Regions from separate parts of the Arthrobacter sp. FW305-BF8 genome, predicted to be linked through region 1. Evidence: riboswitches for the same ligand, from Rfam matches in the RefSeq annotation. Region 1 holds a riboswitch; the other holds the start of a gene.

Region 1 (4,841 bases):
GTGCGCCTTGGCCGCAACGGGGCCGACGCCGGGACCGCCACCGCCGTGCGGGATGCAGAAGGTCTTGTGCAGGTTCAGGTGCGAGACGTCGCCGCCGAACTTGCCCGGCTGCGCGAGCCCGACCAGGGCGTTGAGGTTGGCGCCGTCGATGTAGACCTGGCCGCCGGCCGCGTGGATGGCGTCGCAGACCTCGCGGACGTCGGCGTCGTAGACCCCGTGCGTGGACGGGTAGGTGATCATGATGCAGGACAGGGCGTCCTTGTGCGCCTCGATCTTGGCGTACAGGTCGGTGTGGTCGATGGTGCCGTCGGCGGCGGTGGCCACGACGACCACCTTCATGCCGGCCAGCACCGCGGAGGCCGCGTTGGTGCCGTGCGCCGAAGCCGGGATCAGGCAGATGTTGCGCTGGTCATCACCGCGGGACAGGTGGTAGCCGCGGATCGCCAGCAGCCCGGCGAGCTCGCCCTGCGAGCCGGCGTTCGGCTGGATGGACACCTGGTCGTACCCGGTGATCTCGGCGAGGTCCGCTTCCAGACCATCGATCAGTTCGCGCCAGCCCTCGGTCTGGGAATCCGGGGCGAACGGGTGGATCGATGCGAACTCCGGCCAGGAAATGGCTTCCATCTCTGCCGTGGCATTCAGCTTCATGGTGCAGGAGCCCAGCGGGATCATGGTGCGGTCCAGCGCCAGGTCGCGGTCGGAGAGCTTGCGGATGTAGCGCAGCAGCTGGGTTTCGGAGCGGTGCGTGTTGAACACCGGGTGCTCCAGGTAACCGGAGGTGCGCAGTACGGCTTCGGGGAGTTCAAATCCCGCTGCGTCCCCTACGGGACCGGCGCCGAAGGCGACGGCCACGGCGGACAGCACCTCCGCCGTCGTCGTCTCATCAATGGAGACGCCAACGGTGTCCGCATCGATGAGGCGCAGGTTGATCCCCCGGGCCTCCGCGGCGGTGATGACCTTGTGGGCTTTGCCGGGCACCCGCACAGTGAGGGTGTCGAAGAAGGAGTCGCTGACCAGTTCACGGCCCGCCGTCTTGAGCGCGGTGGCGAGGACGCGGGCGTTGTTGTGGACGGTCTCGGCGATTGCCTTCAGGCCGTCGGGGCCATGGTAAACGGCGTAGAAGGAAGACACGATGGCCAGCAGCGCCTGGGCGGTGCAGATATTGGACGTCGCCTTCTCCCGGCGGATGTGCTGCTCGCGGGTCTGGAGGGCCAGCCGGTAGGCGGGCGCGCCAGCGTTGTCCTTGGAGACGCCGACGATGCGGCCCGGGAGCGTGCGCTCCATGCCGGCCCGCACCGCCATGTAGGCGGCATGCGGGCCGCCGAAGAACAGCGGAACCCCGAGGCGCTGGGCGGTTCCGACGGCGATGTCGGCGCCCTGCTCGCCCGGAGGCGTGATCAGGGTCAGAGCCAGCAGGTCGGCGGCCACCGTGACCAAGGCGCCGCGTTCCTTGGCGGCGGCGATGACCCCGGTGTGGTCGAAGACGCGGCCCGAAACGCCGGGCTGCTGGAGGACGACGCCGTTGATGTCGCCGTCGGGAAGTCCCTTGGACAGGTCGGCGACCTCCACTTCGAAGCCGAGGGCTTCGGCGCGGCCCAGCACGATCGCGATGGTCTGGGGGAGGCAGTCGGAGTCCAGGACCGTCTTGCCGTCCTTGGCCTGCTTGTTCTTGTTGGCCCGGCGCATGAGCAGCACAGCCTCGGCCACCGCCGTCGCTTCATCCAGCAGCGACGCGTTGGCGACCGGCAGCGCGGTCAGGTCCTGGACCATGGTCTGGAAGTTCAGCAGCGCCTCCAGCCGGCCCTGCGAGATCTCCGGCTGGTACGGGGTGTACGCGGTGTACCAGGCCGGGGCTTCAAGGATGTTGCGGCGGATCACCGGCGGGGTGACGGTGTCGTAGTAACCCTGGCCGATCATCTGCACGGCGGTCTTGTTCTTGGCGGCCAGGCGGCGAAGCTCCGCCAGGACCTCAACTTCGCTCAGGGCGGCGGTGAGCAGCAGGGGGTTCTCCTGGCGGATGGACGCCGGAACGGCGGTATCCACAAGGCCGTCGACAGTGTCATAGCCGACAGTCTTGAGCATGGTGTCGATATCGGCCTTGCGCCGGGCGCCGATATGCCGGTCAGCGAAGGTTGATGGAAGAGATTGAATCGTCATGAGGAACTCCAGGTCTGGCCGGCCACGGGTGGCACGGCATGGATTGGGTTCCTCCCCGCTCTGTATTGGACCTGAGAGATTCCGCGGACATGATTCTCCGCTTGCACCGTCGGTGAGCCCGGTTACCCGAACTGCTTTCCAGAGTTGCCTAGCCGCGGCGGTACGGGGGCCTGAGAGATTCCTGGGGAGGATTTGCTCCTACGGCGCCTGCCCGGTGAATGACTGGGAGGACTCTCCCGCCACGGTTCGAAAGGCTATGAAGATGTGGGGTGATTCGGCTCACAGGTTACGGGACAATTCCGCCCAGACCAAATCGGAGGTCCCCGTTTGACATTTCTTCGTGACGGAGACCACACTGATCCGGTGGCCAGCGGGGCTGCACTGACCGGCCCGGGCCGGCAAGACGGCCGCCGCCGGCACACATACATTTTTTCAAATAACTGAAAATGCTTACGATCTGCGGCGGGAGAGCCCTGCCGGTACGTTCAGCAGGCGCCGTAGGAGCAAACCCTCCCCAGGAAACTCTCAGGCCCACGTACCGCCGCGGCGAGGCAACTCTGGAAAGCAGGCAGGCACGTCCTGTCTCACCGACGGTGCAAGCGGAAGACCATGTCCGCGGAATCTCTCAGGTCCAAGACAGAGTGGGGAGGAACCGAATCAGTGTGGCTATTTGCCACTTGAACGATGGAGTTCCTTATGACGATTCATCCCCCTGCCTCCCCAGCCGGTTCCTCAGCCGGTGAGGCTCCCCGCCTGGAGCGGCAGCTGAGCAACCGGCACATCCAGCTGATCGCCATCGGCGGTGCCATTGGCACGGGCCTGTTTATGGGCTCCGGCAAAACCATTTCCGCGGCCGGCCCGTCCGTGATCTTCGTGTACATGATCATCGGTTTCATGCTCTTTTTCGTCATGCGGGCCATGGGCGAGCTGCTGCTGAGCAACCTGAACTACAAGTCCTTCAGCGATTTCGCCGCCGACCTGCTGGGGCCGTGGGCGGGGTTCTTCACCGGATGGACCTACTGGTTCTGCTGGGTGATCACAGGAATTGCGGACGTCATCGCCATTGCCGGGTACTCCCGCGAGCTCTGGCCGGGATTGCCCCTCTGGATCCCGGGCCTGGCCACCGTGGCCATCCTGTTGCTGCTGAATCTCACCACAGTCAAGGCATTCGGTGAAACCGAATTCTGGTTCGCCCTCATCAAAATCATCGCCATCGCCGCCCTGATCATCGTGGGCATGTTCATGATCTTCAGTGGTTTCCAGAGCGACGCCGGACAGGCAAGCTTCACCAACCTGTGGAGCCATGGGGGCTTCTTCCCCAATGAATTCATGGGTTTTGTGGCCGGCTTCCAGATCGCTGTGTTCGCTTTTGTGGGCATCGAACTGGTGGGCACCACGGCCGCAGAGGCCAAGAACCCGGAGAAGAACCTTCCCAAGGCCATCAACTCCATCCCGATCCGTGTACTGCTCTTCTACGTGGGTGCCCTCATCATCCTGATGTCCGTCACGCCCTGGACCCAGTTCGCCGCCGGCCACAGCCCGTTCATTGCGATGTTCTCGCTGGCCGGACTCGGGGCCGCCGCCACGGTGGTCAACCTCGTGGTGCTGACCTCGGCGATGTCCTCGGCCAACTCCGGAATCTACTCCACCTCCCGCATGGTCTACGGCTTGGCCCAGGAAGGCGACGCGCCCGCCGCGTTCGGCAGCCTGTCCCGCCGCAAGGTACCCAACAACGCCCTGTTCCTGTCCTGCGTGCTTCTGCTCTCCGGCGTAGTGCTCATGTACGCCGGCCAGGACGTCGGCAAGGCGTTCGACATGGTCACCACCGTTTCGGCCGTCTGCTTCGTTTTCGTCTGGTCGATCATCCTCGCCAGCTACATCGCCTTCCGGCGCCGCCGCCCGCACCTGCACACGGCCTCAAAGTTCAAGATGCCGGGAGGCATCCCCATGGTGTGGGTGGTCTTCGCGTTCTTCGCCTTCGTGCTGTGGACTCTGACCACCCAGCCCGACACCCTGACCGCACTGCTGGTCACCCCTGTCTGGTTCGTCCTGCTCGGTGCGGCCTGGCTGGTTCTGCGCCGCCGGCCCGCGCACCTGGCCCGCTACGCAGCCTTCCAGGATGAACTCCAGGCTGAGGAGACCGCCGCCCGCGAGCATGCGAGCCGGCGTCTCGAGGAGAAGGAAAGCGTCAAGTGATGATCAGGACAGAGGAAAGGCCGACGGCGGCGGGCCGGGCCCGCGGGCCCCAGGATCCCGCTGCCGGCGGGGAGTTCGTGCTCACCTTCCACTGCCCGGACTCGCTGGGAATCGTCCAGTCGGTCGCGGATTTCCTGCTCAGGCAGGAGTGCTACATCGTTGACCTCAAGCAGTTCGGCGACCGCACCGCCGGGCACTTCTTCATGAGGGTCCACTTCGCCTCGACGAGTGACGCGACAGGTGACACGGCAGGTGACACCGCCGCCGTCGAACAGCCCGCCGTCGAACAGCTCCGAGACAGCTTCGCACCGCTCGCAGGCCAATGGAGCATGGACTGGCGTCTGGAGCGCCACGACCGCAAGCAGCGGATCCTGGTGATGGTGTCCAAATACGATCACTGCCTCAACGACCTGCTGGTCCGGGCCCGCAACGGCGAGCTGCCGGTGGAGATAGCGGCGGTAGTGTCCAACCACCCTGACCTGGAAGGG
Region 2 (4,841 bases), 810 kb from region 1:
CCGCCCGGGCCTTTGCCGACGACATGGCGGAGCGCATGCGCGCCCTGCATGCCCTGCCGGACGGTCGCAGCGCCACTGTGGCGAAGGCGACCCACCTTCCGCAGTTCCCCGACGGGCTCATCAGCACCAAGGATGCGATCGACCGCATAGTCGCCGCACTCGAAGCGGCCGTGGGTACCATGCGCAAGGTCCATGACGAGGTGGATGAGGAAGACCCCACCACCGCGGACCTGCTGCACACCTTCATCGAAAAGCTCGAGCAGTATGCGTGGATGGTAGGCGCCGAGAATATGAAGGCGTCGGCCAGCGTCACGCACCCTGACACCAAGTAGCCGGCGCGCCGCGCGCCGCCGGCTGGAGTACGGGCAGCCCCGGAGGAATTTCTCCGGGGCTGCCCGTTGCTGTGTCGGCTGCCGTGGGTGCGGCGCCGGTTACTGCGTCCCGGCTACTTCGCGCGCGGAACGCGGCGAAGTACGACGGCGGCGAGCACCGAGGCTCCCGCCATCAGTACCAGCGCAATCGCCGCTGTGATGTGGACACCCGAATCAAACGCTGCCCGGGCGGCCGTCGTGAGGCCCTCGGCCACCGGGGCCGGCAGCGACCCGACCAGCTCCATGGCGCCGGCCAGGGTTTCCCTGGCCTGGTCTGCGGAGGCCGCCGGGATGGTTTGGGCAACAGCGTCGGGCAGGGAGAGGTGCTGCTGGTATGACGCGGTCAGGATCGATCCCAGGATGGCTGTGCCCAGGAGTGAGCCCACTTCGTATCCGGTCTCCGAGATCGCTGCGGCCGCTCCGGACTTGTCCGCGGGCACCGCTCCGAGAATCAGGTCGTTCGAGATGGTCTCGGCAGATCCCACACCCAGCGCCAGAATAAGGAGGGCGGCCAGCAGTGCTGTGGGACCGGCGTCGTGATTCCCGAACGCCACGAGGGCGTAACCGGTGGCGCTCAGCGCCAGTCCCGCGGCCACCACGAAGCCGGGGCGGACCTTCCGGACCAGCGGAACCACCAGCAGTCCCGCCACCACCATGGCCGTAAGGGCAGGCAGCATCGCCGCGCCGGATTGCGAGGGCGACATGCCTTCAAGCAGCTGCAGGTGCTGGGCCAAAAACAGGATGAACCCGTTGTAGGAGAACAGCGCCAGGACGTTGGCCGTGATTGCAGTGCTGAACACCCGGTTCCTGAACAGCGATAAGTCCAGCAGCGGGGATGCGAGGGCCCGCTGCCGGCGGACGAACACGAAACCCATGCCCAGGCCAAACGCCAGAACTCCGAGGGACTGCACGCCGGGGCCGTGGGTGGCCAGTTCCTTGATGCCATAGACCACCGGCACCATGGTCAGCATGGACAGTGCAATGCTTGGCCCGTCCACCCGTCCCGGGCTGGGGTCCTTGGACTCAGGTATGAGGAAGCGGCCGAAGACCAGCGGCGGCAGCATGATCGGTACGGCCACGAGCAGGACGGCGCCCCACCAGAAGTGCTCCACCAGCCAGCCGCCGAAGATCGGCCCCAGCGCGGCGCCGCCGGAGAACCCGGCAGCCCAGATGGCCACCGCCAGCCTCCGCCTGCCGGGCTCCCGGAAGATGTTGCGGATCAGGGACAGCGTGGAGGGCATGAGCATGGCACCGAAGAATCCCATGGCCGCGCGGCCTGCAATGAGCCATTCGGCGCTCGGGGCGAAGGCTGATGCCGCTGAGACCGCCGCAAATCCCGAAATGCCGACCAGCAGCAGCCGGCGGCGCCCGATCCTGTCGCCAAGGCTACCCATGGCGACGAGAAGTCCGGCCAGGACAAGGGCGTAGGCGTCCACTATCCACAACAGCTGCACGCCCGAGGGGTCCAGGGTGCGGGCGACCGCGGGAAGGGCGAACGTCAGCGCGGTGTTGTCCACGGCCACCAGGAGGACAGGGAACATCAGCAGGGCAAGGGCAAGCCAGTCGCGCGCGCCGCCACCGCCGGACGCCTGGGCGGCAGGTGTGCGCTCCCGGGGAAGGGCTGGGTTCATGGTCATAAGTTAACTATACCGTCTGGACGGTATAGTTACAGATCTCCCGCTGCGAAGGGGCATGATGGAAGCCATGCCCAGAAAACCGGTCGCCCGCGGCGCAGTGCTCGATGCGTTTGAATCCCTGCTGATCGAGGTGGGGGAGCGTGCCGCCACACTTGACGCCGTGGCCGCCCGCGCTGGCGTGTCCAAGGGCGGGCTGCTGTATCACTTTCCGAACAAGGAAGCGCTGATCAGTGTCCTGCTGGACAGGCTGGACGAGTTCGCGGAGGCGGATGCCCAGGCCATGGCGGCGGCTCCAGAGGGTGCTGCCGCCTACTTCATCAAATCGTCCGTCTGGGCGGACACCCCGCTCGACCGTGCGATCGTGGCCGCCACCAGGCTCGCCGAGGTGGCGCACGAGGAGACCCGGCGCCGGTTCGCCCATATCCAGCAGCGGTGGCTCGACGAGATTGCCCGCGACGTCGGACCTGGCCTCGCGAAGGCCGTCCTCTATATGGGGGACGGGCTGTACTTCAACGCCATGCTGTCCATCGGCCCGGCCGCGACGCCGTCGGAGACCGCGGCCGACGTCGAAAGCCTTCTTGCGGCCCTCGACCGGCTGCGGGGGTAAGCCGGCTGCGCGGGTAGTTGCGCGCCGGGGGTGGGCCAGCCCACGCCGCCACAGTTTGCAGACGCGATCCCGGCGTAGGAGAATGGCCTCTGTGACAGCTGTCACCGCTCAACTGAATATGCCTTTGATCTGCGGCGGGAGAGTCCTGCAAGTAGGTACAAGCAGGCGCCGTAGGAGCAAAACCTCCCCAGGAATCTCTCAGGCCCATGTACCGCCGCGGCAAGGCAACTCTGGAAAGCAGCAGGCTGCCCGCATTGAATGTTCCGCCACCGCGCGGACGGTTCAGGGCATGCTGTGCTCACCGACGGTGCAAGCGACGCCATAGACAAGCGTCGCGGAAACTCTCAGGTCCAATACAGAGCGGGGAGGAACCCGAATCACTGTGGCGTACCCTGCGCCCTTAGTTATGGAGTTCCTTTTGACCGTAGATTCAGCCTCCGCCTCCTTCGTCGACCGGCATATCGGTGCCCGCCGGCAGGCCGACGTCGAAGCCATGCTCAAGGCCGTCGGCTACGAGACAGTCGATGCACTGGTTGACACGGCAGTGCCGAAAGACATCCGGCAGGACTCCCCGCTCGAGCTCTCCGCCGCGCTGAGCGAAGTCGAAACCCTCGCCGAACTCCGGAAGCTCGCGGCCAAGAACAAGACCGCCGTCCAGATGATCGGCCAGGGCTACTACGACACCGTCACGCCGCCGGTGATCCGCCGCAACATCCTCGAAGCGCCCGCCTGGTACACCGCGTACACGCCGTACCAGCCGGAGATTTCCCAGGGCCGCCTCGAGGCCCTGCTGAACTTCCAGACCATGGTCCAGGACCTGGTAGGCCTGCCGATCGCCAACGCGTCGCTGCTGGATGAAGCAACGGCGGTGGCCGAGGCCGTACTGCTGATGCGCCGGGCCAACAAAAACAAGGACGCCAAGGACGGCAAGACCGTCCTGGATGCCGACTCCCTGCCGCAGACCATCGCGATCGTCAAGGGCCGCGCCGAGGCGCTTGGCTTCGAGGTCGAGGTCGCCGACCTGTCCAAGGGACTTCCCGACGGCGACATCAACGGCGTCGTCCTCCAGCAGCCCGGCGTCTCCGGCCGCGTCTTCGACCACACCGGGGTCATCGCCGCCGCCAAGGAACGCGGCGCCCTGGTCACGGTGGCCGCCGACCTGCTGGCTCTGACGCTCATCACACCTCCTGGCGAGCAGGGTGCGGACATCGCCGTCGGCTCCGCCCAGCGCCTGGGCGTCCCGCTGTTCTACGGCGGACCGCACGCCGCGTACATGGCCGTGCAGAAGGGCCTTGAACGCTCCCTTCCCGGCCGCCTCGTGGGCGTCTCCAAGGACAACGCCGGCACTCCTGCCTACCGCCTCGCGCTGCAGACCCGCGAGCAGCACATCCGCCGCGAGAAGGCCACCTCCAACATCTGCACTGCGCAGGCGCTGCTGGCCATCGTGTCCTCCTTCTACGCCGTCTACCACGGACCGGAAGGCCTGAAGGCGATCGCCGAAACCGCACACGGCCATGCCAAGACCCTGGCCGCCTCGCTTAAGGCCGCCGGGCTGGACGTCCTGCACCCCAGCTTCTTCGACACCGTGACGGTTTCCGTCCCGGGCAAGGCCGCCGGCATCATCGCCGCCGCCGAAGAGAAGGGCATCAACCTCCGCAGCATCGACGCCGACAGCGTCGGCATCTCCACCGATGAAACCACGACGCCGGCCATCGTTGCTGACGTTCTTGCTGTCTTTGGTGCCACGTCAGTGGGGTCCACGGGCAGTTTCGCCCTGGATGCCGCGGTCGAGCGTTCCTCCGCGTACCTGCAGCACCCGGTGTTCAACACGCACCGCTCCGAGACCCAGCTGCTGCGCTACATCCGCAAGCTCTCCGACCGCGACCTGGCGCTGGACCGCACCATGATCCCGCTGGGCTCCTGCACCATGAAGCTGAATGCCACGGCCGAGATGGAAGCCATTTCCTGGCCGGAGTTCGCCTCGATCCACCCGTTCGCACCGGATTCCCAGACCGAGGGCTGGCGCGAACTGATCGATGGTCTGGAAGCCGACCTCGCCGAGATCACCGGCTATGACCAGGTGTCCATCCAGCCGAACGCCGGCTCGCAGGGCGAGCTCGCCGGGCTGCTGGCCATCCGCGGCTACCACCTGTCCCGCGGTGATGACCAGCGCAACATCTGCCTGATCCCGGCCTCGGCCCACGGCACCAACGCGGCCTCCGCGGT

Evidence for each region. Region 1 has a riboswitch for glycine ahead of gcvP (aminomethyl-transferring glycine dehydrogenase). Riboswitches for the same ligand answer to the same signal wherever they lie in the genome.
Region 2: another riboswitch for glycine. It lies ahead of gcvP (aminomethyl-transferring glycine dehydrogenase); the one in region 1 lies ahead of gcvP (aminomethyl-transferring glycine dehydrogenase).

Annotation. Positions count from the first base shown of each region.
Region 1 covers NZ_CP084561.1:300,707-305,547, forward strand. Annotated here, with positions in the region: gene gcvP (aminomethyl-transferring glycine dehydrogenase) at 1-2,157, opposite strand, end outside; glycine riboswitch at 2,306-2,406, opposite strand; glycine riboswitch at 2,611-2,708, shown strand; gene cycA (D-serine/D-alanine/glycine transporter) at 2,854-4,353, shown strand; gene purU (formyltetrahydrofolate deformylase) at 4,353-4,841, shown strand, end outside.
Region 2 covers NZ_CP084561.1:1,107,018-1,111,858, forward strand. Annotated here, with positions in the region: gene LFT45_RS04955 (Dps family protein) at 1-332, shown strand, start outside; gene LFT45_RS04960 (MFS transporter) at 446-2,002, opposite strand; gene LFT45_RS04965 (TetR/AcrR family transcriptional regulator) at 2,076-2,615, shown strand; glycine riboswitch at 2,741-2,839, shown strand; gene gcvP (aminomethyl-transferring glycine dehydrogenase) at 3,022-4,841, shown strand, end outside.